One region of the Homoserinibacter sp. YIM 151385 genome, then DNA from elsewhere that is predicted to be linked to it. Evidence: riboswitches for the same ligand, from Rfam matches in the RefSeq annotation. Region 1 holds a riboswitch; the other holds the start of a gene.
What was found. A riboswitch is a leader RNA that binds a small molecule or an ion and turns the genes downstream of it on or off. The one in region 1 is predicted to bind thiamine pyrophosphate.
Positions count from the first base shown of each region.

Region 2: another riboswitch for thiamine pyrophosphate. It lies ahead of thiM (hydroxyethylthiazole kinase); the one in region 1 lies ahead of OF852_RS05690 (ECF transporter S component).

Region 1 covers NZ_CP115175.1:1,167,189-1,182,173, forward strand. Annotated here, with positions in the region: gene OF852_RS05675 (ATP-binding protein) at 1-499, opposite strand, end outside; gene OF852_RS05680 (energy-coupling factor transporter transmembrane component T family protein) at 496-1,305, opposite strand; gene OF852_RS05685 (ABC transporter ATP-binding protein) at 1,302-2,795, opposite strand; gene OF852_RS05690 (ECF transporter S component) at 2,799-3,452, opposite strand; TPP riboswitch at 3,488-3,597, opposite strand; gene OF852_RS05695 (glycosyltransferase) at 3,601-4,431, opposite strand; gene OF852_RS05700 (M23 family metallopeptidase) at 4,441-5,139, opposite strand; gene OF852_RS05705 (nuclear transport factor 2 family protein) at 5,327-5,713, shown strand; gene OF852_RS05710 (dihydrofolate reductase family protein) at 5,692-6,282, opposite strand; gene OF852_RS05715 (SRPBCC family protein) at 6,315-6,755, opposite strand; gene OF852_RS05720 (acyltransferase family protein) at 6,889-8,178, shown strand; gene OF852_RS05725 (DUF3097 domain-containing protein) at 8,165-8,995, opposite strand; gene OF852_RS05730 (PLDc N-terminal domain-containing protein) at 9,068-9,253, shown strand; gene OF852_RS05735 (zinc-binding dehydrogenase) at 9,253-10,302, shown strand; gene OF852_RS05740 (hypothetical protein) at 10,338-10,958, opposite strand; gene OF852_RS05745 (PspC domain-containing protein) at 11,046-11,255, opposite strand; gene OF852_RS05750 (DUF7059 domain-containing protein) at 11,330-12,892, opposite strand; gene OF852_RS05755 (VOC family protein) at 12,936-13,325, opposite strand; gene OF852_RS05760 (TetR/AcrR family transcriptional regulator) at 13,451-14,077, shown strand; gene OF852_RS05765 (DUF2945 domain-containing protein) at 14,101-14,319, opposite strand; gene OF852_RS05770 (pyridoxamine 5'-phosphate oxidase family protein) at 14,316-14,807, opposite strand; gene OF852_RS05775 (FBP domain-containing protein) at 14,861-14,985, opposite strand, start outside.
Region 2 covers NZ_CP115175.1:891,080-906,064, forward strand. Annotated here, with positions in the region: gene OF852_RS04310 (bifunctional hydroxymethylpyrimidine kinase/phosphomethylpyrimidine kinase) at 1-1,229, opposite strand, end outside; gene thiE (thiamine phosphate synthase) at 1,226-1,879, opposite strand; gene thiM (hydroxyethylthiazole kinase) at 1,876-2,685, opposite strand; TPP riboswitch at 2,677-2,768, opposite strand; gene OF852_RS04325 (S8 family peptidase) at 2,898-4,226, opposite strand; gene OF852_RS04330 (patatin-like phospholipase family protein) at 5,033-6,106, opposite strand; gene OF852_RS04335 (ThiF family adenylyltransferase) at 6,103-8,577, opposite strand; gene OF852_RS04340 (hypothetical protein) at 8,574-9,890, opposite strand; gene OF852_RS04345 (hypothetical protein) at 10,017-11,486, opposite strand; gene OF852_RS04350 (S8 family peptidase) at 11,539-14,154, opposite strand; gene OF852_RS04355 (AAA family ATPase) at 14,151-14,985, opposite strand, start outside.

The sequences.
Region 1 (14,985 bases):
GAGGATCCTCCGGCCCGAGCAGCGCGCCGTCGATCACGATGTCGGCCAGCTCCCGCGGCCGCTCCCGCGCCCAGAAGGCGCGCTCCTGCGCCGCCCAGCGCTCCCAGTGCGGCGCGTAGGCCTCGCCATCGCGGGCGAGCGCCCGAGCACGACGCGTCGGCTCGTCGAGCTCGATCCAGATCGCGAGCGAGACGAGCGAGCGGTTCACGACGCTGAGGGCCCCGCATCCCTCGACCACGAGAGGTCGAGCGGGGTCGACCGGATGCCACTCCGCGGGAGCCTGGGCGAGCCAGTCCCAGCGGCGCCAGGCCGCGACCGCCGGATCCAGCACCGCCTCGTGCACGTGTCGCGAGCCGGCCTCGAGCCCGTCCCAGCCCGGATAGAACATGTCGAGGCTGACGAGCTGCGCCCCCATCCCCGCCGCGAGCCCGGTCGCGAGCCGGGTCTTCCCGGCACCCGATCCGCCGTCCACGAGGACGACCATCCGCGACCCGCTCACGACCAGATGAACTGGAACGTGCCGGCCGCGACCGCCGCGCCGAGCGCGAGGGCCATGACGAGACAGGAGCCGAGGATCGCGAGCGGGTCGGCGGCGCCGACCCGGGAGCGGCGCGAGCGCGACCGCGGGCCCGGAGCGCCGAACCCGCGTGCCTCCATCGCGGTCGCGAGCTTCGTGCCGCGGCGCACCGCGAACACGAGCAGCACGAAGGCCATGGTCGCGGCCCGCCGGAGCCGCCCGGCGTCGCCGACCCCCCGGGCTCGACGCGCGAGCTCCATGCTGCGCCAGTCGTCGAGGAAGAGCCCGAGCATCCGCGCGCCCGCGAGCACGCCGAACACGAGCCGGTCCGGCATCCGCCAGACCTGCGTGAGCGCGTCGGCGAGCTCGGTCGCGTCCAGGCGCGAGAAGAGCAGGATCGTGGGGATGCCGAGCGCCAGCACTCGGAGCGTCACCGCGATCGCGAGCGCGATGGAGTCATCGCTGATCGTCGCGAACCAGAACGAGAGGTGGATGCGGCCGCCGGGCTCGGCGTAGAGCAGCATGCTCACGCCCGCGATCGGCGCGAAGGCCGCGATCGGCGCGAGACGGCGCGCGACGAGAGCGAGCGGGAGGCCCGAGAGCGGGATCGCGGCGAGCATGAGCGCGACGGCGACGGCCGAGCTCACCCAGTCGATGCTGGCGAAGAGCGGCAGGGCGAGGATCGCGGTCATGAGGATGCGCGTCGCCGGGTTGACGCGCTCGAGCGGGGCCCGGCGCGCCGGGGCCGACACCGCATCCCGGGCGGGCGGCTGGATCGTGGCGGTCATGCGGCCCGCCCGTCGCGCGCCGCCGCGGGCACGGCCTCGCCCAGCTGGCCGAGTCGGATCAGGTGCGTGCCGAGGTGCTCGACCACGCCCTCGTCGTGCGTGACCGAGACGAGCGCGGTCCCGCGGGCGAGCTCCTCCTGGAGGAGCCGCACGAGCTCGATCCAGCTGACGCGATCCTGCCCGAAGGTGGGCTCGTCGAGCACCATGACGGCCGGCCGGCTCGCGAGCACGGTCGCGACGCTGAGCCGGCGCTTCTGGCCGCCGGAGAGCGTGAAGGGGTTCGCCTCGGCGAGCTCGGCGAGGCCGAGCCGCTCGAGCAGCTCATCCGTCCGCGCGGCGACCTGGGCGGGGCTCCAGCCGAGCCGACGGGGCCCGACCGCGAGCTCCTCGCGGAGCGTCTGCGCGAGGAACTGGTGCTCGGGCTCCTGGAAGACGGTGCCGATGCGGGTGAGCAGCTCGCGGGAGCGCCAGCGCAGCGGACGCGGGCCGAGCCGCCCGGCGATCGCGGTGGCGGCGCGCACCTCCCCCGCGACCTCGGGGAGCAGCCCCGCGAGGGTGAGCGCGAGCGTCGACTTGCCCGAGCCGTTCGGCCCCGTCACGACCGTCGAGGCGGCCGCGGGGATGTCGAGGTCGAGCCCGGTGCGGACGGCCCGCCGCGCGCGCCCCACCGCGAGCACGCGCGCCGCGAGCACGGGCTCCTCGCCGGCGGACGCCGTGACGGGGGCCGGCGCGGCCGGCAGCTCGAGCGGCGCCCCCGGCACCCACACGCCCGCCGCCGCGAGCGCGGCGCCCGCGCCCCCGAAGACCTCCTCGGGTGCGCCGTCCGCGAGGATCCCGCCCGCGGCGTCCAGCACCACCACCCGCGTCATGAGCCCCGACCAGACGGCCGTGCGGTGCTCGACGACGACGAGCGTGGTGCCGTCGGCGACCGCGCGGCCGACGGCCTCGCGCACCTCCCGGACCCCCTCGGGGTCGAGGTTCGCGGTGGGCTCGTCGAGGAGCAGGAGGCCGGGGCGCATCGCGAGCACGCCCGCGAGCGCGAGCCGCTGCTTCTGCCCGCCCGAGAGCTCGGCGGTCGGGTGCGAGGCGGGGACGTCGAGCCCGACCGCCTCGAGCGCCGCGCGCACCCGCCCCGGGATCTCGTCGGCGGGCACGCCGAGGTTCTCGCAGCCGAAGGCGACGTCGTCGCCCACCCGGGCCAGGACCGCCTGCGAGTCCGGGTCCTGGAGGACGAGCCCGATGCGGCCGCGCTGGGATGCCGGCTCGGCGTCGTCGACGAGGAGCCGACCCGCCGACTCCCCCTCGTCCGCGCCGCCGAGGAGCCCCGCCATCCCGGCGAGGAGCGTCGACTTGCCCGAGCCGGAGGCGCCGAGCAGCAGGACCCGCTCGCCGGGCGCGATCTCGAGCGCCGCATCCCGCACCGCCCAGCGGCGGCGGCCGGCATGGCGCCAGCCCCAGCCGCGGGCGGAGACGGATGCGGCGCGCGGCATCGTCTAGACCTCCCGCCGCGCCTCGCGGCCGACCGCGAAGCGTCCGAGCGCGCCCGTCGCGGCGACCGCGCGCACGAGCAGCCAGCCGAGGATGCCGGCGAGCACGACGCCGGAGAGCACGACCGTCGAGAGGTAGATGGCGTTGAACGCGACCGTCTTCGCGATGTTGCCGAACAGGAAGAACTCGAGCAGCCACGCGCCGACGCCCGCGCCCGCGCCCGCGAGCGCGGCGGTGGGGATGCCGAAGCGGCGGTAGCCGAAGGCCGCGAAGACCGCCTCGGCTCCGAGCCCCTGCGCGAGGCCCGACATGATCGTGGTCGGACCCCAGACGTTGCCGATGAGCGCCGAGACGGTCGCGCCGACGAGCTCGACGAGCAGGGCGGCCCCGGGCTTGCGGATGACGAGCCCGCCGACGACGCCGCCGAGCAGCCAGACGCCGACGGCCGTGCCGCCGAAGCCGGGGGTGAGCGCGTCGGCCGCCTCGAACCAGGCGTAGCCGATCGTGTTCCAGACCCAGAAGACGAGGCCCATGGCGACGCCGAGGACGGCGGCGACGACGATGTCGACGACCCGCCAGCCGAGGCGGGACTCCAGGCCGCCCGGGCGGGCGGGATCGACCGACTCGTGGGATGCGGTGGATTCGGTGGGTGCGTGCACTGGACGTGCCCTTTCTCTCGTGGAAAGCGGCACGGGTACGAGATGTTCAGCCTCCCTGCGCCGGCATGATCCGGATCAGGTTCGACGGTCGAAGCTTCGGTCGCTTCCTCTCAGCCCGGCATACCGGACTCCCGTGTTCGGTCCGAGTCTAGCGCGCGCGGCGTCCCAGCGAGATCCGGCGCTCGTAGCTCCAGCGGGCGCCCTTGAGCAGCGGGTAGATCGCCGAGAAGACGACCATGGGCGCCCGCAGCACCGGATTCCGGATCGCGTGGGCCGCGTAGGTGCGCTCCCAGCGGCCCACGTAGTCGTAGTAGCGGCGGGGGGTGTCATCGAGTCGGCGGGCCGACATCCCCGCGACCATCGCGGAGTCGTAGACGACGCGGTGCCCGCGCTCGAAGAGGTGGATGGAGAGGTCGATGTCCTCGTGGAACTCGTCAGCCTCGTCGCGGCAGACGTGCTCGCGGATGTCCCTCCAGGCGCTGCGGCGAATGGCCATGTTGCTCCCGAAGAGGAAGTGGTACTCGCTCGCGAGCGAGAGCACGGCGCGCCGGATCGCGTCGTCGGCGCGCAGGCCCCACCGCCGCAGGGGCATGTCGTAGTAGATCATCGGCCCCGTGGACGCGGCGACGGCCGGGTCGGCGAAGATGCGGCCGACCTGCTCGACCCAGCCCGGCTCGAGCACCGTGTCGGCGTCGATGCGGCCGAGGACCAGCCCGCCCGCCTGATCGAGGCCGGCGTCCCGCGTGGGGACGAGCCCCTGCGCCTCGTCCTGGCGCATGAGCACGAGCGGCGCGTCGGGGAACTGGCGCTGCAGCTCCTCGACGATCGCGGCCGTGCGGTCGGTGGAGCGGTTGTCGACGACGATCACCTCGTGCGCGGGGACCGTCTGGTCGAGCGCGGCGAGCACGCAGTCGCGGATCTGCGCCTCCTCGTTCCACGCCGGGATCACGATGGAGATCGTGGGCGGGGAGGCGTCCATGGGGGAACCCTAACCGGCGTCGACCCAGGGCTCGGTGACGTTGGCGCGCATCCAGCCGAGGGGCTCGACCGCCTCGTCGTCGAGGAGGATGCCGAAGTGGAGGTGCGGGCCGGTGCTCATGCCGGTGTTGCCGACGAGCCCGAGCAGCTGGCCGCGCTCGACGCGGTCGCCGATGGCGAGGTTCATGGAGCCGAGCTCCATGTGCGCGTAGACGCTCTTGACCGTCTGGGCCGAGCCCTCGATGCGGTGCTCGACCGTGACGTGCACCCCCAGGGCGCCGGAGGGGTTGCCGGTCTCGGAGACCACGCCGTCCGCGATCGCGACGATCGGGTGCCCGAACCCGGGGTTGTAGTCGACGCCCTGGTGGTCGCTCGAGCAGCCGGCGCAGGATCGGAAGCCGAAGTAGCTCGAGATCTTCGTCGTCGGGTCGAGCGGCCACATGACCGGCGTGTACGACTCGACGTCGATCGCGTCCCGCTCGATGGACTGCGCCTGCGCCTGCGAGCTGACCTGCAGCTCCTGCGCGCCGGGGACGACGACCTCCTCCTGCTCGACGGGCGCGAGCTGCGCCGCCGAGGCCTGGACGTCGTAGGAGCCGATGAAGAGGAAGCTCGCGAGCGCTGCGCCGATCGCGAGGTGGCCGCGCCGAACGCCGAGGAAACCCATCAGCTCGGGTGCGTTCCAGGGGGTCGCGGGACGGGTCGGCACGGAGATCGCGTGGCGGCCGGCCGGGCGCGCGGTGGAACGTCGGGTCACTGGTGGAACGAGGCCTTCGTGTTGCTCGGGTTCGGGATGGCTGCCGCGTGCGGCAAAAACCGTCCACAACCATGATGCATCAACCTGTGCGGCGGCTGGCAGTCGTCGGATCCGGGCACCCGCCGGGTAGCGTCGGGGCATGGCGCATCAGGTGCTCCGGGACGAGCTGCTCGAGGTCGAGCGGGCGGGCTGGGACGCGCTCTGCGAGGGCGGCGCCGACGAGTTCTACGGGCGCACGATGACGCGCGACGCGCTCATGACCCTCGCCGACGGGAGCGTCATGACGCGGGACGAGGTCGTCGCCTCGCTCGGCTCCTCCCCCAGCTGGCGGCGCTACGAGATCGAGGACCCGCGGGTCGTCCCGGCCGGCGCCGACGCCGCCGTGCTGCTCTACCGCGCACGCGCCTGGCGCGACGACGAGGAGCCGGCGTTCACGGGCGCGATGTCGAGCACCTATGTCGGCGTCGACGGCGACTGGCGGCTCGCCCACCATCAGCAGACGCCTCAGCCGGGCGCGACCTCGTAGCGCAGCACGACCGCGTCCTCCGGATAGCGGACGACCTCCCGCAGCCGCAGGTCGGTCTCGGGCAGCCCCGCCCAGACGTTCCGGTCGCCGGCCACGACCTTCGCCCCGACCATGAGCGAGAGCTCGTCGACCAGCCCCGCCGCGAGGAGCGCCGGCCACACGGTCAGGCTCCCGAAGACGACCACGTCGCCCTCCCGCCCGTCCTCGCGGAGCCGCCGCACGGCGTCCTCGGCGCCGCTCCTCGGGACGATCGTCGTCTGCTCGCCCCACGGCTCCACATCGGCGGGCGTCAGCGAATCGGAGATCACCGTGATCGGGATCCCGTCGCGCATGCGCCGCGCGATCTCCCGCTCCGCCTCCGAGTGCCCGTCCTCCTCGAGCACGGCCGGCCAGTAGGCGAGCATCTGGCGGAACGTGGTGGCGCCGTAGAGGAGCGATGTGGCATCGCGGATCCGGTCGGCGTTGTGGAGGTTGAAGGACTCGCTCATCGGCATCGCCGAGAGATCGCCGCGCCGCCCCTCGATGTAGCCGTCGATGCTCACCATGCCGGCCACGACGATCCTGCCCATGTGGAGTCCTCTCCCCCGCTGTCGATGCGTTGTCAGCGCCTGCCGGCGCCGCCCTCGGCGAGGAAGGCGAGCCGGCGGAGCGTCTCGTGGTTGCGGATCAGCAGATACGGCTCGAGCACCGCGCGGATGAACCGCCCCGGCCCCTCCGCGGGGATCTCCCGCATCCGGACGAGGCAGCCGCCCGGATGCGGACGCACCTCGATCTCGACGCGCGCCTCGCCGAGGGGCCAGCCCTGCGGCTGGAGCACGGCGCGGCGCGGCGGATCCCATTCGAGCGAGGTCGTCTCGTCGTCGATGAGCACCGGCCACACGCCGAAGGAGTGCTCGAGCTGCGTGCCCGCCCGCGGCCAGTCGGCGTCGACGTCGCGCAGGCGCGAGGCGCCCACGACCCAGGAGGCGAACAGCCAGCCGTCCGCGAGCACACGGAACACGGCCTCGGGCTCGCAGGACAGGCGGCGGACGTTGACGGCCATGCCCCCAGCATGGTGCCGGACGGAACACCGGGCGCCGACTCCCAGCGTCCCGCCACCATGCGAGTCGCACGCTCAGGGCTAGCCCTGATCGCAAAGCCGCCGTCACGCCGGAGCGCGCCCCTATGGTGGCAGGATGACCAGCGCCGCCTCCGCGATCGACCTCTCGAAGCGGGATCTCACGCTCGACATCGCGCGCGTGTTCTGCGTCCTGCTCGTGGTCGTGATCCACCTCCTCATGGTGGGCGTCGGGTCGAGCGCAGAGGGCGAGCTCGTCGTCTCGCGGCCCCTCGAGGATCAGAGCTGGTTCGCGGGCGTCACCTGGGCCGGGCAGATCATGCCGCTCTTCTTCGTCGTCGGCGGCTTCGCCAGCCTCACCGCGTGGCGCTCGAGCGTCCGGCGCGGGAGCACGGCGGCCGCCTACGTCCGCAACCGCGTCCTCCGACTCGCACAGCCGACCCTCCCGCTCTTCGTCTTCTACGTCGTCGTCCTCGGCGGGGCGGTGCTCGTCGGCGTCGACCGCTCGCTGCTCGACGTCGTCGCCACCGGCGCTGGGGCGCCGCTCTGGTTCATCGCCGCCTACGTGCTCTGCCAGTCGCTCGTGCCGCTCATGGCCGCCCTCCACGCTCGCGCGCCGCGGCTCACGCTGCTCGGCCTGCTCGCCGGGGCGGCGCTCGTCGACACCGCCCGGTTCACGACGGGCGTCACCGAGATCGGGCTGCTCAACCTCGCCTTCGTCTGGCTGCTCATCCAGCAGATCGGCTTCTGGTACGCCGACGGCTGGTTCGCCGCGCGACGCTGGTGGCAGCTCGTCGCCATCGCCGCCGTCGCCTACGCGGCTCTCGTGCCGATGACCGTGTACGGCGGGTACAGCGACGACATGCTGACGAACCTCAACCCGCCGACCGTGCCGCTCGTCGCGCTCGGCATCGGCCAGGCCTGCGTGCTGCGGCTGCTGCGACCCGCGCTCGCGAAGCTCATGAGCACCCACGCGGCCCGCGCCGTCGTGTTCGTCGTCGGCTCCCGACTCATGACGATCTACCTGTGGCACCTGCCGGTCATCATCATCCTCGCCGGGGTCGGTCTGCTGGTCCCCGGCGCGAGTCCGGAGCCGGCGAGCCCGGCCTGGTGGTGGACCCGCCCGCTCGTCTACCTGCTCGTGCTCGTCGCGATCTTCGGGCTCTCGTTCCTCGTCGGCCGCTGGGAGGCACCCCGCGAGCTCGGCGCGACGCCGCCGCCGCTCATCGTCGGGATCGCCGCCGCCTTGACCTTCATCCCGACCTTCGCGGTCATGGAGTGGTACCTCGATGTCTGGCTGGCGCTGCTCGGCGCGGCGCTGCTCTCGGCGACCGTGCTCCTGCTCGGCCGCTGGGGTTCGCGACGGCCGGCACCCGCGGCGCCGGCCGAGGCCGTCACGCCTGCGTGACGAAGTCGATGAGCTCCTCGACTCGCCCGAGCAGGGAGGGCTCGAGGTCGGTGTAGCCGCGCACGCGGCCGAGGATCCGCTGCCAGGCCGCCGCGACATCCGCCTGGTCCTCATGCGGCCAGCCGAGGTGGTCGAGGATGCCGTGCTTCCAGTCGGTGCCGCGCGGGATCTCCGGCCAGCGCTCGAGGCCGAGCCGTTCCGGGCGCACCGACTGCCAGACGTCGACGTAGGGGTGCCCGACCACGAGCACGTGCTCGCCCTGCACGGCGTCGGCGATCCGCTGCTCCTTCGACCCCGGCACGAGGTGATCGACGAGGACGCCGATCCGGATGCCGGGGCGGGGCTGGTACTCGCGCAGCGCGTCCTGCAGGTGGTCGACGCCCTCCAGGTACTCGACGACGATGCCCTCGATGCGGAGGTCGGCGCCCCACACCTTCTCCACCAGCTCGGCGTCGTGGCGGCCCTCGACGAGGATGCGGCTGGCACGCGCGACGCGGGCGCGCTGCCCGGTCACGGCGAGGGAGCCGGATGCCGTGCGGCCGGTGCCGCGGGAGACCGCCCTCGGCGGGACGAGCACGACCGGCTGCCCGTCGACGAGATAGCCGGGTCCGAGCGGGAAGGCGCGGCGCCGGCCGCGGCGGTCCTCGAGCTCGATCGTCCGGCCCTCGATGCGCACCACCTCCCCCACGAACTCCGGGTCGAGGAGCTCGACGAGGAGGCCGCGCTCGACCGGCACCTCGCGCACGACGGGGCGTCCGCGCTCCTTCCACCCGCTCGCGAGCACGTCGGAGCCGTAGCGGTCGAAGCCCTGATCCATCACCAGGCGAGGCTACGAGGCGGGCCGCCCGCGGCGGGCTCCGGCACGCCGCCCGCCGGTACTGTTGAGCACATGGACCCGTTGACTCTCGGCCTCGGCATCGTCGGCCTCATCATCTTCATCATCACGCTCGTGTCGATCCTCCAGAACAACAACCACGGGGTCGGCGGCAAGGTGCTCTGGATCGCGATCGCGTTCTTCCTCAACTGGATCGGCTCGATCCTCTGGCTCCTCATCGGGCGGGGCCGGCGCCGCTGATGCGCGCCGTCGTCCTCCATGCGCCAGGAGACGTCCGCGTCGAGGAGCGCGAGGCGCCGAGCGCTCCGGGCGCGGGGGACGCGATCGTCCGCGTCGTGGCCGCCTGCGTGTGCGGCTCCGACCTCTGGGGCTACCGCGGCGTGCGCGGCGGCGGCGAGCCGAAGGCGATGGGGCACGAGCTCGTCGGCGTGGTCGAGGAGCTCGGCGCGGAGGTCGGGGGCCTCGAGGTCGGCGATTTCGTCATCTCCCCCTTCTCCCTCGCGGACGGCACCTGCCAGGCCTGCCGTCACGGCATGCCCGCGGCCTGCGATCACGTGACCTTCTTCGGCGGCGACGACGTCGACGGCCGCGGCATCGAGGGCGCGCAGGGCGAGCGCGTCCGCGTGCCCTTCGCCGAGGCCTCCCTCGTGCGCGTGCCCGGCCCGGTCGACGAGGCGCTCCTGCCGCACCTGCTCGCGCTCTCCGACGTCATGTCGACGGGGCACCACGCCGCCGTCTCGGCAGGCGTCGGCCCGGGGGATGTCGTGGCGGTCGTCGGGGACGGCGCGGTCGGCCTCAGCGCCGTGCTCGCGGCGAAGCGCCTCGGCGCGTCCCGCATCATCGCGATGAGCCGGCACGAGGATCGGCAGGCGCTCGCACGGCGATTCGGCGCGACGGACGTCGTGGCCGAGCGCGGCGACGAGGCGGTGGCCGCGATCCGCGAGCTGCTCGACGGCGAGCTCGCCGATGCCGCGCTCGAGTGCGTCGGCACGAAGGAGTCGATGCGGCAGGCGCTCGGCTCGGTGCGCGGCGGCGGCCGGGTCGGCTACGTGGGCGTGCCCGCGGGCGGGCCGGAGCTGCCGGTCGGGTTCCTGTTCGGGCGGAACATCTCGATCGCCGGCGGCATGGCGCCGGCGCGGACCTACATCCCGGAGCTGCTCGAGGACGTGCTCGCGGGATCGCTCGAGCCGGGGCTCGTGTTCGACCTGGAGCTGCCGCTCGCGGAGGCCGCAGAGGCATACGCCGCGATGGACGAGCGCCGCGCCATCAAGGTGCTCCTCCGGCCGTAGCGGCAGCTCACGCCGGTCGAGCGGTGCGGAGGCGGCTAGAAGCCGAAGTCCCCGCCGAAGTCTCCGCCGCCGAAGTCGAAGCCGCCGGCGTCCGCGCCCGCCGCATCCGCGCCGCCCGCGTCGGAGCCGCCCGCGTCCGCGCCCTGCTCGCCGCCGTCGGCGCTCGCACCGCCGTCGTCCCACGGGAGGAAGGCGCTCACGAGTGCCGAGCCGATCACGTAGCCGGCGACCGTGCCGAGCAGCGAGCCCGCGACCATGCCGCCGAATCCCATGCCGGGGCGCTGCCCCATGCCGGCGCCCTGCGCCTGCTCGCCGCCGACGACGCGCTCCATGGTGCCGGGCTGACGCATCTCGGCGCGGGTCGCGGCACGAGCGAGTGTGGCCGGCTCGCTCGACAGCGGACGCTCGCCCGTGCCGGCGCCGCGGCTCAGCTCCTCGTAGATGACGGCGCGCTGCTCGTCGCTCAGCTTCGCGAAGGCCTCCGCGTGGACCTGCTCGATCGTCTCCGGCGGGGCGGTGCGGATGAGGTACCGGTAGCGCTCGATGGCGCGCTCGTCCTCATCCGACGCCGTGCGCACGGCCTGCTGCCGCTGCGGCACGGGCGCCGCCTCGGGCGCGCGCTCCTCCGTGCCGAACAGCCGATCAAAGAAACCCATGGGTCCTGCCTCCTCGTGCTCCCAAGGTAGGCAGGGGCGCTGGACGAGACCTGGGATGGACCTGTGGAGCGGGTCAGCCGCGCGGTCTCAGTCGCGCACCGCCCGGGAGCCGTCCGGCTCGGCGGGGATCACGATCCAGGCGACGACGTAGAAGATCAGCTGGGGCCCGGGGATGAGCAGCGAGAGCACCGTCAGGAGTCGGACGAGCGCGACGTTCCAGCCGAAGCGCTCCGCGAACGCGAGGCAGACGCCGCCGATCATGCGGCCGGTGCGGGGTCGGGAGAGTGTCGAGGTCATGACTCCATGCTCCGCGGGCGCGGCGACGGACGGCATCCGGTCAGCCCCCGGATCCGGGCGGGCGCCCGCCCCTCTCAGCGCTCGAGCGGCAGCAGCATCCCGAAGCGGACGAGCTCCCGGATGCGGGGCGCGAGCTGGGCGCGGAGGGCGGCCGGGTCCGCATCGAGGAGGCCGGCGACCGCGTCGACGATCGCGCCGAGGGCGAGCTCTCCGTCGCAGACGCCGACGACCGCGGCGAGCCCGGTGTCGGCGTGGACGGCGCGGCCGAAGCCGGTGCCCTGCCTGAAGAGGATCACGCTGGGGTGCTCCTCGCCGGGCCAGTGGCTGCGCTCCTCGGTGACGTCGGGCGCGACGCGCAGCCGCTGCTCCATGAGCTGCGCGTCGTCGAGGCCGGCGACGGCATCCCATCCCGCGAGCGCCTGCGCGAGGTGGGCGCCGATGCCCGCGAGGTTCTCGCCGAGGCCCTCGGCGATGCGCTCGGTCACCGCGAGGCGCACTCCCGCATCCGTGCCCGGACCCGTCGGCGCGGCCGGACGGCGGAGCAGCACGTAGCCGAAGCCGACCTCGTCGACGCGCCGCTCCGCGAAGTCGTCGAGCCAGGCGTCGACGAGCGCCTCGTGCTCGGGGGTGCCGGGTCGCGTGCCGCCGTCGCGGATCCAGGTCTCGGCGTAGCGGGCCGGGTCGAGGACCTCCCGCTCGACGATCCAGTGCTCGAGTCCCGCGCCCCGAGCCCACGCGGCGGCTCGATCGAGACCGCTGCGCCCGTCGCGGTACTCCCAGTTGCCGAGGAGCTGCGCGGAGCCGCCGGGGGCGAGGTGCGCGGCCGCGCCCTCCACGACGGAGGCGACGAGCGCATCCCCCACCATCCCGCCGTCGCGGTACTCGTAGGCGGGCACGCCCTCGCGGCGCGGGGTGATGACGAAGGGCGGATTCGTGACGATGCGGTCGAAGCGCTCGCCGGCGACCGGCTCGTAGAGGCTGCCGAGGCGGAACTCGATGCGGTCGACGCCGTTGAGCGCGGCGTTGAAGCGGGCGAAGGCGAGGGCGCGCTCGGAGACGTCGGTCGCGATGACGCGATCGGCCCAGCGGGCGGCGTGGAGGGCCTGGATGCCGCTCCCGGTGCCGAGGTCGAGGACGCTCCCGCCCTCGGCCGGCAGCTGGAGCGCGGCGAGCGTCGCGGAGGCGCCGCCGATGCCGAGCACGTGGTCCGTGCGGAGGGCGCCGCCGAGGGCGAGCTCGCCGAGGTCGGAGGCGATCCACCAGCTCGTGACGCCGGTGCCGTCGACGACGGAGGACGGCCGGAGGTCGAGGGCCGGGGCGAGGAGGCCCGCGTCACCCGCGACCGCGATCGCGAGTCCGAGTTCGAGTGCGCCGGCCGAGCCGAGCGAGGGCAGGGCGCGGTCGAGCTCCACCCGGCCGACCGGGGTGCCGAGCACGAGCAGCCGCGCGAGCACCGACAGGGCCGAGTCGGCGCCGCGCAGCGCCCGGAGCGCCGGCACCCGGTCGCCGCGCTCGAGCGCGCCGTCGGCGGCATCCCCCCACAGCTCGCGCAGCGCGTCGACCGTGAGGCCGGCGGCGTCGAGGTCGCGACGGAGGCGGCCGATCAGCTCGGGGTCGAGGCGGGGCGTATCGTGCACCGGCCCATTCAAGCGGATGCCCGCCCCCGCGGCCGACGCCGGTCTAGCCCTCGATGAGCGAGATGATGTTGCCGGCCGGGTCGGCGAACCAGCCGATGGTCGGCCCCTCGGCGGGATCGGTCGAGCGCATCACGCCATGCTCGTCCTGCCCGGATCCCTCGTAGCGGATGAGCTCGACGCCGGCCTCGGCGAGCTCGGCGACCGCCTGATCGATGTCGGCGACCTCGAGGTTGAGGACCGTGTAGCTCGCGGGCACGTGGTCCTCGCCCTTGGGGTAGACGATGATCGGGGCGCCGCCCGTGACGTGCAGCGCGATGATGCCGCCCATGCCCGCGTCGCGGACGTCCAGCCCGAGTGTGTCGCGGTAGAAGACGGCGAGCCGCTCGGTATCGTCCGCCGAGTAGCCGCTGAAGGCGCCGGTCGTGGTGAGCATGTCGTTGGACCTCCGTGTCTCGCATCCATGCGTCCACATGATCCGGGGCGGATCGACTATATTGTGAACACTGTCAACAATGTCACGGCCGGGCGCCAGAGTCCAGGCCGGCGGAACGGAGCGGGATGACCGCCGCGCGCACGACCTACCGTCACGGGGATCTCCGGCAGGCGCTCGTCGACGCCGGGCTGGAGATGTCGCGCGACGGCGGGCCGGATGCGGTCGTGCTCCGCGAGGCCACCCGGCGCGCCGGCGTCTCCCCCAACGCCGCCTACCGCCACTTCGCCGATCGCGGCGCGCTCGTCCAGGCGGTCTCCGATGCGGCCCTCGGCCGGGTCGCCGAGGCGATCGAGCGGGAATGGGATGCGATCGACCCCCACGAGGACCCCGCCGCTCGTGCGCACGCCGAGCTGCGCGCCGTCGGCACCGGCTACCTCCGCTTCGCGCACGACGAGCCGGGCATCTTCCGCGCGGCCTTCACCGTGCCGCGCAACCTCGAGTCGGCGCTGAGCCCCGAGAAGGCAGGCCCCGGCGGCCGCACCCCCTTCGAGCTCCTCGGCATCGCGCTCGACGACCTCGTGGCAGCCGGCGAGCTGGCTCCCGAGCGCCGGGAGGGGGCCGAGCTCGTCGCCTGGTCGGCGGTGCACGGGCTCGCGATGCTCGTGCTGGAGGGCCCGCTCAGCGAGCTGCCCGACGAGGTCGCACGCGCGGTCGGCCAGCACGTCATCGCGATGGTCGACCGCGGCCTCTGAGGTCGCCTCGGGCGACCCGCCGCTCAGTCCGAGGACAGCGGGCGCAGCGACGAGCCCTTGTGCGCCGCCCTCGCCCCGGTCTTCTCCGACTCGACGACGAACGCGGGCTCCTCGTCGCTCGCCGTGAACTGCTGACCCTCGAAGGTGAAGTCGGCGGTCTTCCGCTCGACGACCTTCCCCTGGGTGCGCCCCTGCGAGGTCCCCCAGCTGACGCGGCCGCCCACCCGGATCCCGGCGCTCACAGCTCGACCCGCCGGTTCTCGCCGAGGTCGGGCTCCTGGCGGGTGAGGATGCCCTTGACCACCTGGAAGGCCTTCGCGACGGCGGGCTTGTCCGTGTCCCAGTACTCGACGGTCGCCACGTCGACGCGGAGCACGGCGACGGCCGGGTCCTCGCGCCCGCCCTCGAAGTAGGCGTCCGCGAACGGGTTCCAGAGCTGGTCGATGCGGGCCTGGCTCCGGTCGACGGACCCCGCGCCGCTCAGCGAGAGGTAGCCCTTGTCGTCGGCCACCGAGACGTTGACCTCGGGATGCCGCCGGATCTCGTCGGTCTTGGTGCTCGGGTCGAAGGTCAGGAACCAGAGGGTTCCCTCGAACTCCTCCGCCTCGAGCAGCGCCAGCGGGCGGCTGTGCAGCGCACCGCCTGAGCCTCGGCTCGTCACGATCGCGGTGCGCCCGGATCGCAGGATGCCGCGGATGGTCTCGAGGTCGTCGTTCGTCGCATCGCTCATGTCCTGACGCTCGCACGCGCGGCAGCCCGACGGCCCCGGCTCCCGGGCGACGTTCAGGCCGCGTCGAGCACGCGGTCGGCGAAGGACTCGAGCCGGCGGGACAGCCCCTCGGCGCGCGCGGCGACCGCGGCGTCCTGATCGGCGCGGAAGGAGGTGCTCGCGGCCGGGGCGATGCGGA
Region 2 (14,985 bases), 280 kb from region 1:
GCGGCGATCAGCACCGGGTAGTCGCCGCGGGCGGCGCACGCGAGCAGATGGTTCAGGTAGGCGGTCGTGGTCTCGCTCGGCCGCGCCGCCTCGATCGCGTCGGCGGCGAGCCAGCTCTCGTGCAGCTGCAGCTCGGCCGCGATGGCGCCCTGCGCGGATCCGGCCCAGAACGCCTGCTCGTCGGTCGTGGGCGCGAGACGGCTGGCCTCGGCGAGCACGCGCGAGTAGTCGCGGAGGTAGAGCGCGTCCTGCGCGAGATACCAGAGGAACGAGTCCCGGTCGAGGGTGCCGTCGCCCAGCCCCGTCACGAACGGCAGCTCGTCGATCCCGTCCCGGATCTCGCGGATGTGCTCCCACCATTCGGCTTCGACCTCTGCGGGCGTGGGGCGGGTCTCGGTGCCGCCACGTTCCCACAGCCCCGCGAAGTGACTGATCGGCCCGTGGCCTGAACCGACCTGCAGGTCCGCGCCGTGGCGGATGCTCTCCGTGAGCCACCGCTTGGACTCCACCACCGCGCCGGCCCAGTCGGCCGTGCGTGCGAAGCGGGTGGCGAGGGCGGAGGACAGCGAGCACCCGGTGCCGTGCGTGCTGCTCGTGTCGATGCGGACACCGGGGAACTCGATGATCTCGACGGTGTCGCCGCGCGCGTCGACGAGGGCGTCGGGCAGCGCCGTCCCGTCGAGGTGGCCGCCTTTCGCGAGGACGCGCACCTCGTACCGTGCGGAGACCCGTCCCGCCTGCGCCACGACCGCCGCCCAGTCGGTCGCGGTGGGCTCGCCCGCGAGGATGCCCAGTTCCGGGATGTTCGGGGTGAGCAGGTCGGTGCGGGAGACCAGCTCGCGCAGCGCCTGTTCCGCATCCCGATCAAGGAGGCGGTCGCGGCTGGTCGCGACCATCACCGGATCGAGCACGACCACCGGCGGGCGGACACGGTCGAGCCAGTCCCCCACAGCGTCGATCACGCCGACGGTGGCGAGCATGCCGATCTTGACCGCGTCGATCTCCACGTCATCCGAGACCGCATCGAGCTGCTCGGTCAGGAACTCGACCGGCGGCACGTGCACGGAGCGGACGCCGTGCGTGTTCTGCGCGACCAGGGCCGTGATCACCGCCATGCCGTAGCCGCCGTTCGCGGCGATGCTCTTCAGATCCGCCTGGATGCCGGCGCCGCCCGTCGGGTCGGTGCCCGCGATGCTCAGCACGCGCGGCACCTGCCGAGCCACGGTCACGATGCCGTCTCCCAGGCCTCGCGCAGGCCGCGCGCGGCGCCCCGTGGATCGGGGGCGGAGCAGATCGCGGAGACGACCGCGGCACCGGCCGCGCCGGCCGCGCGCATCGCCGGCAGATCGGCCCTCGTGACGCCCCCGATCCCGACCGCGGGCAGCGCGCTCGCCGCCACCCGCCGGGCGAACCGGTCGAGGCCGAGCGGCTCGGGCGCATCCTCCTTCGTCGTCGTGGCGTGCACGGCCCCGATGCCGACGTAATCGACCCGGGCGGGGCTCGCTGCGGCGAGACGGAGCTGCTCCGGCGTCGACGCGCTCAGCCCGAGGACCGCATGCGGGCCGACCAGCTCGCGCACCGCCTCGACCGGCAGATCGGACTGGCCGACGTGAACGCCCGCGACCCGGGCCCCGGCGGCGCGCGCGGCGAGGAACACGTCCACCCGGTCGTTCACCAGCAGTGCGACCTCCGACGGGAGGGCGTCGGCGATGCGCAGCACCGTCTCCAGGAACACACACGCTGGGGCGTCCTTCTCCCGCAGCTGCACGACCGTCACGCCGCCCTCCGCCGCCTCGCGGACGAGACCGAGCAGATCGTGGCCGGCCGCAGCCGCACGGCGCGAGTCCGTCACGAGGTACAGCGACAGATCGATGCTCACGACAGCGCCGCCCTGCTGCGCACGGTGCCGGCGTCGACGGCGGCGAGCGCGTCGAGGAACGCCGCCTGGAAGCTCCCCGGCCCGGAGGCGCGCTCGGCGGCGAGCTCCGCCGCGACCGTGTAGACGGTGATCGCGGCGACCGTCGTGGCGAACCGGTCGGCGTCCACCGCGGCGAACGCGGCCATCACCGCGCCGAGCGCGCACCCGCCTCCGGTGATCCGCGTCAGCAGCGCGTCGCCGTTGGCGATCCTGACCAGATCCCGTCCGTCGGTGACGACATCCACCGGGCCGGAGACCGCGACGACTCCCCCGGTGCGCTCGGCCAGCGACCGCGCGGCCGGTACGGCGGCGTCCACGCCGTCGGAGGCGTCCACGCCGCGTCCCCCGGCGCCGGAGCCGGCCACGGCGATGATCTCCGACGCGTTCCCTCGCACGACGGTCGGGCGCAGATCCCGCAGGGTATGACCCAGCGGCGTCCGCACCGGGAGGGAGCCGACCGCGACCGGGTCGAGCACCCACGGCGTTCCCGCGTCGTTCGCGGCCGCCACCGCCTCGAGCATCGCCTCCCGCTGCTCCGCCGTCGGCGTCCCGAGGTTCAGGAGGAGACCGGACGCGACCCGGGCGAACGGGCCGGCCTCCGCCGGGATGTCGACCATCGCGGCCGATGCGCCGAGGGCGAGGAGCGCGTTGGCGGTGACGTTCACCACCACGCTGTTGGTGATGCATTGGACGAGTGGCGCGCCGGCGCGCACCCCGTCCAGTGCGGAGCAGGTGAAATCGAGCAGGTCTTCTGGCGTGCGCGTCATGCGCGACATCCCTTCGCTAGTACGAACTAGATCAGGTTCGACGGGTGTGATCTCAGCCCCGCGGGGCACCCCGTGTCACGTGGTTATGCCTCCACGCTACCCCGTGACGAGCGCGCGCTCCCGCGCAGCTGCCCGAGTGGGGGCCTGCGACGATCCGAGCAGGAGCGTCAGGACGCGTCGCCCGGCCGGTGTTCGAGGTGGGAGGCCTCGCGCTACCTCCGGCGACGCCGTGCCAGGAGGATGACGACGACGACCACCCCGAGGACGGCCGCTGCCGCGAGCAGGCCGAGGATCACGAAGATGCCCGCCGGGAGGGGGCTCTCCTCGCCCGCCCCCTCCTGCGTCGCCTGGGCCGATCCGTCGCCGTCGAGGGGATAGTCCCAGGTGCCGTCGGTGAAGATGCCGTCCTCGAAGTCCTGCAGGAGCGGCCAGGTCCCCGGTTCGTCGCGCAGCAGCGGGTTCTCGTCGACGAAGGTCGTCGGATCGGTCGCCATCATGGTGCGGGGGCTGACGAATCCGTACCCGTTCTCATCCGTCCGGACGAGATCAGGGTTGCCGCCGTCTGCTCCCCGCACGAGCGCCTGGATCAGCTGGTCGCCGGTCGCCTCGGGGTAGGCCGATTTGAGCAGCGCGAGCAGGCCGCCGGTGTAGGCCGTCGCAGGCGAGTTGGAGGCCGCCCAGTAGAATCGCTCGCTCCACGCTCCGGTGCCCCGCTCATACGTGACGTAGCCGGTTCCCGGAGCGATCACCGTGATCCACGGAGCGATGACGGGATCGTCACGCTGACCGTCCTGTGTCGCGTTCTCGACCGAGACGACACCGTTGAACTGATCGATCCGGATACTGCTGGAACTCGATTCGAGCGCCAGCTCGCTGATGTTGCTGTTCCCCGCCACCACGACGATGCCCGAGTTCATCGCCTGGATCAGGGCCGTCACGGCCTGCGAACCGTAGGAGCGTGAGATGCCGGTGACGATGAGGTCGACGTCACGATCGATGGCGTCGAGGATCGAGTCCCGGAGCAGCTCGGTGCTCTTCTCGCACGTGAAGTCCTCTTCGACCGTGGGGGTCATCGGGTCCTCCGACGCCACGTCGTAGGAGACGATCGTCGCGTCCGGAACGATCCCGGGCACACCGGGCTGACCGTCGACCGGTTCGCCGTTGCCCACCAGCACCGCGGCCAGCTGGGTCCCATGCGTCGCCTCCACGTCGTCGTGCAGACCGCTCACCGTCCCCTCGCCGTCCGGGCAGGAGAACTCGGTCCCCACGATGTCGGCGCCGCGCAGCGCAGGAGCGTCCGGGTTCACACCCGAGTCGAGCAGCGCGATGCTCACGCCCTCGCCGGTGGCCGTCTCGTGGAGCTCGGAGATGCCCGTGTCCTCGAAGTACCACAGCTCGTCGTCGTCCGAGCCCAGGGACGGCTCGGCGTGCGCGAGCGACGGCGCGACCACCAGGGCCGTGGCCACCGTCGCCGTCAGGAGGGCACGAACCCCTCGACGCCCGCCGACCGCGGTGAGAATCCGTGTGCGGCCGTGACTCATCGACGCTCCCTTGGCTTTCCTGTCTGATGCTCAGGACTCATCCTACGGAGGATCCGTGTGCCGTCCCGCCTCGGCTCTCGCCTTCGGATCGCGGCAGTCCGTCGCAGGACGAGCGTGTCGCGGATGCCAGATCGAAGACACCTCGTACTCGCAAACGATCCGTGTGAGGGACAGCCCGAATGCCAGGACCCCCGGTCGACCTGCCAATGAGTTCCGCAACACGCCCCAGCCGCGAATCGCCGTCACTCCGGAATCAGGGCACGAGCATGCTGGATCGACCCGCGGATCGACCGGCGCGCGGGCTCGTCTTAGCCGGCGCAGGGAGCCGTCGAGGCGCTGCAGCGACCTACTGAACATCGGCCTCGACCGCCGCATCACCCTCGCGGACGACTCGGTCACCATCGGAGATCGGTGGACGTACGTGGCGCTCGGCCTCGACGAGCGAGAAGACCATCGCACCGCTCGTTCGCGTGCTCGGCAGCTGCCGATTCGATCGCGGATCTCCGGCGCGAGCTGGCCCTCACCGCACCGCTGATCGCTATCACGAGCGCCGGACGGGAGACAGCATCTCATCAGGACGTTTCCGTCGGGCTGACAGGACTTGAACCTGCGCCCCCTTGACCCCCAGGTGCCGGAATCGACGGCTCTACCGCCTCTGACCTCGGGTTTTGTGCTTCATCCGGTTGCTCTCGGCATCTCGTTTTGCAGCGTTTGCAGGCTGTTGGTCACTTGATTGGTCCACTTCGGCCAGTCACCCTCCATTCCGCTTCTGGCGGGATCGCCACCGCGAGGAGTCTGCACGTGCATCATGCGCCGAGGGCGGGTGTGTAGGCGTTGATCAGTGAGCGTGTCAGTTGCTCACCGCGAATGACGATCGCATCCAGATCGCTCTTGGTCATCGCCGCGAAGTTCGTGGGATAAGCGTGCACCGTGCCTCGTGGGATCAGGTCGGCCATAGGGGTTGGGAGCCGGTCGTCATGCATGCCGAGGTAGACATGAAGAAATCCCTTGATCTCCGCTGCCTCTCCAATCGAGTGAATTCGGCTTCGCGCAGCGTCCTGCGACTTCGTGTGAGTGATGTCGAAGCTCTGCGCGAGTCGTCCAGTAAGGAAGCGAGCTGGGGTTTGTTCACCGCGACCTCGACCAGCATCGACTGCGATGATGTAGTCGAGGTCGTAGACATGAGGGCTGTAGCGGGTAGACCGACCGGGCAGCAGGGGCGCGAGGCCCAGGTTGTCGTAAACACCGCCGTCGGTCATCGCCAGCTCTTCGTGGTGGCGCGTGCCATCGGTTCGTTGAAACACGTATCGCCGATGCAAGACGGGTAGCAGGACGGGGAAGGCTGCTGAGGCTGCGACGGCATCGGCCACGGGCACCTCATCAACGATCCGCCCGTAGGGGGAAGAGGCGCTGAGGGCGCTGCCGAACCTGACGGCGTTACCGGTTCTCATGTCGGTCGCAGAGATGACAGTGTCCAGGCCGGCGTGCCTGACCTCGGTCATCTTCTGGGCGCCGAAGGGGCGCGAGGCCAGTGCCTCAACCAGCGCGTCCGTACGGGAGTACGAGCGACCTTGCCGAGTGCCGAGAGCACGCATTGTGCTCAGTGTTGCTCGACAGGCGGCGCGTGGAGTAAAAGCGCGGCGCGCCAGTTCGGCTTGTAGGCCCCTTCGGAGCAGAGCGGTGACGGTGTCGTCGAACTCATCGAATCGCTGAGGTCCGTACGCCCACATTGCGGTCAGGAGGCTGCCGCCGCTGATGCCTGACACGACATTGACCTTGTCGAGCACGTCGCGGTCATGGAGGGCTCGGAGAGCACCGAGGCCGAATGCTGTGGCGCGGAACCCTCCCCCGGAGAGGGCAAGACCGATCTTCGTAGTCATCGGTCACCACCTGGAGCTTCTTGCTCCTCTTCGTCAGAAGTTCTCTGGCTCGGGTAGGCGTAGCCGCCGGGGAACCACGCACCCGGCGAGATGAGATGAAGTGCCGTCGGCGTCTCAGGTCGGGTTGTGGTCGCGCGGCTCACCACGCGCACGTAGAGATCCGGCGGTGTTCCTGTCTCCAACCAGCTCCGCCAGGTGCTTCCCCTGCCACCAAGAATCAGCATGACGGCTCTGCGCCCAGTGCCGTCGGGCGACACGATGTCGGCCATACCGTCCTCGTCGGTGGGGCTCGGGGCGGCGAGTCCGTGCGGATGGGTGTGCCACATCCCGACGAATCCGATCCGATCGACGGTCGCGGTGCGGATGCTCGTGACGATGTCCTGGGTGCCCTCGATGCCGTGGTCGAAGTACGCGGCTGAAAGGTGGCTGTCGGGCGATGGGCCGGTAGCGGCATCGATGTAGACGGTCTGGGTGGCTTCGTCGAGGCTGCCCAGGATCATCCCACCGGTCTCGACTCGCGTCCCTCGTACTCGTAGTCCTCGCCGTGCCTCGGTGCGCATCTCGGCAAGCGCCCGTTCGCTGATGCGGACTTCATAATCGCCGGTGTGGTCCGTGAGTGTGATGTCGTTCTGCCAGATCAGCGGCACGGGGCAGATGCCTGATGCTGTGGGTGCAAGATCAGAGCCGATCGCGGACATCGGTGCTGTGTTCGCGTCGGCAACGGCGGCGAGGGCGGCGGAGAACAGCGCGGATGCAAGCGACGTGACTTCGCTTGCTGCGCCGGTGAAGGTTGGTGCTGAGCAGCCTGGCTCTGGGAAGAACCGATCAGTGCGCGGCGGGTTCGGGAACAGGTCTTCTGCGATGGCGCTCCAGCCCGCGGGCGGGTTAGTGACGGTGTCGATGGCAACGCGCCGCAGAATGTCGTGGCCACTTCCGGTGGCGCCCGGCATCGATACCGTGGCGACGCCGCGCTGCGCGGTGTGTCCGAACAGCGCGCTGATCGTCGGTGGCCATTGTCCGCGTGTAGCTGCACGTGCTCGTTCGATCCCGACCCGCACTCCCACGTCGGCCGTCGCGTCGATGATGAGATCGTACTGGAGCAGAGTTTCAGGGGTCGAGAGCGTGCCAGTCACGATATTGTCCCGCGCGCTCGTGACCGAGAGGTCCCGGCGGATACGAGCCAGCCTCTGCGCCAATCGTTCGGCCTTGTTGTAGCCGATGTCCGCGTCGTCGTACGGCTGCCTGACCAGGATTCCGGGTGTGACAACGCCCTTGTCGACGACGTGCAGTTGCGCCGCTCCGGCGCGTACGCAGTGTTCAGCGATCGGTGCCCCGAGTGCTCCGCAGCCCAAGATCAACACCTTGCGCCCAGCGAGCCACTGGGCGGGCGATCCGGAGTCGCGGCGACGTGTCACCTCCGATCGGGCCTCGTGAATGACCATCCACTGAATCTTGGCGAGACCTAGCCAGGTGTCTGCCAGGTCTCGCACCCGTTGGGTGAGTTCGACGTGTTCCGGGCTGACGTCTTGGAGCAGATCGGTGATCTGCTCACCAAGGTCGTCCAGGTGCCAGGCCGTGATGTGGGCCAGTGGCTGCCCGGGTTCGAGCCTGCGCGCGGGAGTGCCGAGCAACATCATGGCGGGTGCGGCGCCGTCTCCGTCGAGTGCGACACCAACTGCTTTGTTGATGGTGCGAGCGCTCACGAGGGCCCTGAGCAGTTCATCGCGGCTGTACCCGTAAGTGTCGAGAGCCGCGGCGAGGGCTTCCGCTGTGCCGGGGTACTCCATGTCGAGGGTGTCGCTAATCAAGACCAGCGGAGCGACGAAGAGCGCAGTGCCGCGGTCGTCGCGCGCTGGCAGTTCGTCAGCCACGAACCGTTCGTATATTTGCTGGCCAGTCAGCCACTCCAGGACATCGATCCGTTCGCCGTACTGTGCGCACCAGGCGTACAGAAGGCGCACTCGCGCAGAGTCGGGTTCCGCTTCCGCCCAAGGAACCAGGTCGCCCAAGTCGGGGCGAACGACTACCCAGCCGTTCTTGTACGAGCTGTACGCGACCGGCGGATGCAGCGGCTGGCCGGCCGGATCGAGTTCGCCGGCCGCGGCACGCTGCAGCCACAGGTTGAGTCGCGCGATCAGACCGCGCATCCCGTCCGCAGGATTCCACTCGACGGAAGGAGCCGCATACAGACACAGGACGCGCCCCCACTGCACATGTGGCGTCCCCGCCCAGCGGCGGTGCGTGACATAGACGTCCGGGTGCAGATACGGAAAGGACGAGCCGACCACGATCTCGAATCGTTCGCGGGCGCGCACGCGGATGCCCGGCTCACTCGTCACGATCCCGGACGTATCGAGCGAGATAGTGAAGGTGGTTAGGCCCTTCTCATCATTCTCGACCTCCAGTAACTGAATCGCACCACCGCTGACTTCGGCGAGGTCGGAAAGTTGCCGGTGGGCCAGCTCGCTCAACGACCGAACCCGACCGGCGTCTCCGGGGCGCTGTTGCCACCTCGGTCGGCAGCAACCGCCGCGTCAACACGCTCCGGGCCGGCACCCGAAGGCGCAGCGCTGGCTGTAGCGGCTGGAATTGCGTTCCCGACAGCGACAGCGGCTGCTGTGATGGCAGCGAACCTGCGACCAGTCGCAGAAGCTGCGAGCTCGACCTTGGCCTCGGTCGCCGCGCGGCTGACGAGGTCGCCCCGAATGACCCGTGCGCCAGCCGCGTCGACACCGAACACGACCGGAGACGGCGCTGCCTCATCGACCCACGACATAGTGCAGATGACCTCGTCCGCGATCTCTGCGTACCGGTCTGCCGCCATCCTATGCGGCGGGTTGTGTCCGTCCACGTCCACGTCGGGAAACACGGCGCTGCTGCAGACGACGGCTCCGTTCGGGCGGGCGTTGCGCTCGAACGCGTTGAGCACATCCATCTGGAGCTGTTCGTTGCCGTCAAGATCCTTCTTGTACATCACGCGCTTGGAGCAGTGGTGAGGTGCCAGAAGCAGATCCCAAGAAAGATACTGCTCACGGTTGTAGTACTCGCTGTAGTTGAAGATCTTCATGATCGTGTCGTGAGCCAAGTCGCCGAACAGCAGCACTTTGCCGTCAATACCCGTCTCGTCCGTCAAGGTGACCTGCATGGACAAGGATGTCTCGTTCCGCGCCGCCGCCGCATCGTCCTTGAACGGCGCATGGATGAATGCCTCAAACACGCCCGCACGCTCGTGCCCGTCAAGCACGGTCAACGACTGGCCCGGCCACGCCAGGTACGCATCCGGCAGCTCGTCATAGGCGTGGGAGCTGTGTTCGTCGTCGTAGCCGATAACACGGATATGATCACCACTTGCAGGGACACCTCCAGCGTTCACGGCATCCATCGTTGCCGCGATGCGCCGCTCTGACTCCTCCCGGAACGCAATCGCGTCGTTGCACAGTTCCGGCGCGTCCGGATCGTTGTACTCACGCCACAGCCGAGGGGTCGACCACAACTCGCCGATCCTGACGCGCTCCAGCAAGTCCGCGAAGCCCAGGCAATGGTCTTTATCAACGTGCGTCAGCGCGAAGGTCGCCAAGTACGGCAGACCGTCCACCACCGGCAACGCGTCAACGAGCCGGTCAACCACCGCAACCTCCGGCGTGGCCTCGTCATTTGCCTTCGCCATGTCGTGCAGATCGACCTGCAGCACGACAAGATCGTCGATGACTACAGTCGTGCTGTCGCCGGTCCCAACCGGCCAGAACACCACACCACGGGCTGGAAGCCCCTCAGACTGGTACATGTGCTGCCTCTCCGCCGGAGTTCGTCGGGCCCGACTCCAGGCTTGTGATGAGGCTAGCCGCGGGCACCGACATCATGACTGCGGCGGCAGAGCGAACCACGACCCAAGGTGCGGGAATGGGTCGTCTCAGTCGAGATTGAAGAAGTCGCGGATCAGGTTCGTAAGATGAGTCGGCTCGGCGATCGTCACCTGGACGGCGCCGGTGAACAGTTGGTTGTAGCCTCGGGCGGTCGCTGTCCAGGTGCCTTGTATCTGCTCGGGCGCCTCACCGCGGATGAGAAGAACCGCCTCACCGTCCTCTGTTTGGAAGGTTGCCTCCGGGCGGAGGTCTCCGACGACAACTTCAACATCGACCGAGCCGGTCGTCTTCCAGGAAGCGTCGGGTGGCACGTATGGACGGGGCGCGTAGGGCTGGGATGCGATCGACGTCGCGAGGCTGGCGGAATAGCCGGCGTGGAGACCGAGGTCTCGTTTCCAAGGCCCCCATTTGCGAGGTGGAGGGGGCAACTTGAGGTCTTGCCAGTCGGGTCCGTCTCCGTAGCCTTGGCGTTCTTCGGCTTCAACGGCGCCGTCGAGGTGCAGCTTCACTTCTACGTCGTGCAGGAACGTCTGGGTCTTGTTGACGACGGTTACCTCGTTCGCGGGCAGGGCGTGGACGGCGAACAGTTCGACAGCTTCTGCCCATGCGGCGCGGAACTGTTCCTCCCAGGCATCGATCTCGGCGCGGTACTCATCCTCCGAGCGCTTCTCCGGCTCTTCCGTGGCGGTGAAGGCAGCAAAGCGGCTCGCGGCCGACGTCTGGTCGGCGAGGAGGCGCGAGAGAGCTGACGAGGCTCCCATGGCCGCGCGAAAGCCGTCGGATGACCCCATCGCGAATCCTGTGGCTGGCGACTGCTTGGGTTCCGGTTTCGGGAGCGCAGCGAGGAGGCGTTGGCGCGCGTTGGTGATGAGGTCGTCGACGGTCTGCTCGTCGATGATGAGGGGAACGACGGTGCCAACGACCGCGACATCGAGTTCGACGGGGGCTGGCGGGCGTGAGGCTCCGCGTGCCATCAGCAGATCGAGTTCATCGGCGTTTGCCTCGCGGGTCTCACCGTCGCCCCGGTAGTAGATGCGCCCGCTTTGGAGTCCTTCGCCGTTGGATCGGCAGATGAACGGTGGCTGACCTACCTGCGGTGGGTCGACAAGGATGACCAAGACCTGGTTCGTCGAGCCTTCCACCGGGACGCGCACGACGTCCCAGTGAGGGCCGGCCGCGCCGAGGAACGGCTGAATCACCTGGGACAGTGCGAGCATCTCGATCGGCGGTATGCCTTCGATGCCCTGCTTGGCAATGCCGACGATCATCACGCCGTAGCCCTCGAAGGCCTCAGCGGCGCGATCGGGCAACCGGTTCGCGGCGCCGAGGATGAACTTCGCCACCTTGGCCTTGTCCACTTTCGTCGCGAGGTCGGGCGGCCCCTTCAGTTCGAGGTAGTGACGTTCTGCGAGATCGCCGGTGTCTGCGACGGCAGCAACGAGCTGGGCGGCAGCCAGCTCGCCGCGCGGCGCCCGAGTGAGGTCGATGGCGGCGGCCTGGTCTTCGTTCGCGCTCATACGGCCTCGATTCTGCGTGGTGCGGGCGTTGAGCGGCCTGTCGTCGTGGGCATCAGCTCTGCACCCGGCCGCGTGCGCGATCGCGAACCTGCTGGCGCAGTCTCGCCCGTACCTCGTCATGGATGGTGGTCGATGTCTGCTCCGCAGTCTCCACGGACACCACGAGCGCGTATCGCACGGTCTTGCCGGCGCGTAGCCGTTGAGCGTCGTCCATGCACTCGACGTGGATCGGGAAGGTGCCATCGTCGCCGAACACCATCGTGCGGGTACCCTGCACAATCTCGTGCTGGAGGCTTCCCCGTCTGACCGAGTTATGCTCGGCATCGATCCGCTCCCCGCCGGCGAGTTGCATGTCTGGCGTGGCGAAGTAGACCTTGGCGCCCCGGTAGCGGTTGAGCTGGCCGACGGTGGGGACCATGTAGGCGAGGGTGATGGTGAAGCGGTGCCACTCTGCACGCGCACGAAGCGAAAGCGGCAGCGGCAACTCGTAGGTGTGGCGTTGGTCGCGTGCGATCAGTCCCCCGCCGACCAGCACCGCTCTGTTCGTGGCTGCGGTTCCGAGCCGGTCGGTGTCGAGCCGGCCGTACCCCAGGAGCGCAGTCAAGTGGCGGCGGGCTCGCTGGTTGGTGAGGCCGAGTTCGCGGCGCAGTCGCGCCTCCCATTCGCCCCAACTACTGGCGTGGGCGAGGAGGGCTCTCACGAGCAGCGGGTGGTACTGCGGGTCCGGGAGCGGCGCGTCATCGGGATCGTCGGAGCCGGCTTCGAGGATGTCGTACAGGCGGCTGGCTTCACGGGCCACCAACGCGGTTGCGTTGCTCGTGCCGATGGTGAAGACGGTGTTGTTCGTTGCGCCCGCTCGCCCGGGCGCGGCCACTTGCAGGCCTGGCCCGGTCGCTGCGGTCGAAGCCAGTTCCACCGCGACGGATTCCTGCCCACCGGAAGGTGTGACAGGGCGGGCGTAGAGCGCCCTGCCTCCGATGTGATGCAGGTCGGGCTTGACGGAGCGGTCGACGCCGGGGCCGGTCGCGCCGTAGTGGGCTGGGCCGTCCTGGTGGGTGATGTCCCAGGCGGTGTCCGGCACCTCAATGTCGCCGAGCCCATCGCCGTGGGTGGCCCCGATGGTCAACGCGTTGAGGGCGTCGCCTGGAGGGAGGATGCCTCGCAGTAGCGCGGCGTCGTAGACGGACCGAAGCGTAGCAGATCGTGCCGAGTCGGCGTTATTGGTGGCATCGGCTGGGATCGTGAGCGGGCCAAGATGGTTGCCGGCGCTGACGATGAACAGCAGGTTGTAGGAATGGGCGAGCCAGTCGAGTAGCCGTCCGACAGGGCTCATCCGGCGCACGAGCGCTCGGGCTTGCGCACCGATGGAGAGGTTGATGATGCGCACGCTCGGCGCGACCGGACCCCGACCAGCTTCTCCTTCGACGATTCGTTTGACCGCGCGGTGCAGCAGATCCGTAAGCAACCGGTCCGGGAGGATCTGCTCGTGTCCTGCCATGAACTCATGGGGTCGCATGATGGGCCGGACATACAGTGGCCGGTCGAGCGGTTCGCCGTCGGCCGAGAGGTCACCGTGGATGATCAGCGAGGCCATCGCGGTGCCGTGGTGGCGCGCGGCCAGCGGGTAGTTCTCGCCGAGCCCATCGGGATCGTCGACCACCAGCCGGCCGGCAAGGGCGTCGTGGTTGGGAAACGGCAGCCCGTCCAGCAGGGCGACCCTGGGCAGGCCGTCGGTGCGTTCTCCGGGAGGCAGGCGGACCTCGCTGACCGGTTCTGTGGTCGGCGGTGCGACGCTCATGGGAGTGAACGGGTTGACGAACATGACTTCGTCGGTGGTCAGTAGCCGGATCGACGCGGCCCCGTCGGCCAGCAACGAGTGAACCTGTTGGATCGGCAGCTCCGCGAGCAGGGCGTGGTAGCTGATCTCGCCGATCTGGGAGCGGTCAAGCACACGGCCGCCACTGTCGGAGATGACCTGCTCGACGTGCGCCTGTGCTGTGGCGCGCTGTGTGGCGTCGCGGCGGTACCACAGCTCGACTTCAACCATCACGGTGCTGACGGACTGGCCGACCACGTCGAGGTTCTCCTGCCACTGCTCGCGCAGGCCGGTCTCTCGGATGCGATCCTCTGGTCCCCACCGTCGGATCGCGGTGAGCTGCTGGAACGCGGTCTTGAACTTGCCCAAGCCGTAGGCGAACGATGCTGACGGGTCTGCTTGCCAGGCGGTGAACAGGCGCAGGAGTTCGTCAATCGCTTTGGCGTTCGACATCATCAAGTACAGGGAATGCTGGACGGGCTTGTCCGTGCGGCCGCTCTCGGACTCGGTCATGTGGAAGTCGTCGTCTGGGTCGGACTGGTCTCCGATCAGCTCGGACAGGAACTCCAGTCCGTCGATCTGGTCGATCGCGTTGCGGAAGTCCTTGATGCTGCCGGCGAGGTCGAAGACGACCACCAGCGCTGGGTCGACCTCGTCGGGTGTGTCAGCGGAAAGACGCGCCCGCTCGGCATCGAACGCTGCGCTCAGCTCACCGAACTGCGGCGTCAGCCGCTCCCCTTGACGACCGGCATTGGGTCTGGACAAGCGCGGCATGTCCCGGGGCGTTTGTGTGGGCCGATCTACCACCGTTGGCGACCCGAACGCCAGGAGCGGCCGGCGCTCCGCGGTCACCCCGCCGCCTGATCTCGCCTGTGCTCAAGACGTTCCTGGACGATCCGCCGGAGGTTGCTGTCGGGCAGTTCGAGCACGGCTCTACGGCGCACGTCCAACGCGAACTCCTCCAGTTCGGAGAAGCTTGCTCCCGCGAGCTTGTCCGCGAGGGTCCGGGGGGCGAATCCGAGGTCGCCGCCCAAGCGGGCGGCGAGGCGTTCCAGGAAGCGGGTGGCCTGTGCACGACTGGGCGGTTCGAGTTCAGCGCGAATTTGGAAGCGCCGCCACGCGGCCCGGTCGAGAAGTTCGCTGTGGTTGGTCGCCCCTACCAGCAGGACGTGCGGAGGGAGCTGGTCGATCTGGAGCAGCAGGGTCGAGACCACCCGCTTGATCTCCCCGGTCTCGTGCTCGTCTGATCGTTCCTTGGCGATGGTGTCGAGTTCGTCGAAGAACAGCACGCAGCGGCGGGTGCGGGCAAACTCGAAGGCGTTGTCGAGCCGTGCCGCGGTCTCACCCAAGAAACTTGATACAACCCCTTCGTAGCGGATGACGTAGAACGGCAGCATCAGCTCCGAGGCGATGGCCTCGGCGACGCTAGTCTTGCCGTTGCCCGGCGGGCCGGACAGCAGCAGTCGATTGCGGGGCTCGATCCCGTAGCTGCGCAGCAGCTCGGCGCGCTTCTGCTCCTCGATCAGCTCGGTGACGACCCGGTGCGGGACCGGAGCAAGCTCCAGCTCGTCCAGGCGTCGATGAGGAACGATCTCCTGCACCAGGTCACGCATGGCTGCGGCGCGGTCATCACGCGGGGCGCTCTGTCCGGTGGTGGTGATCAGCTCGGACAGGCGGTCGGCG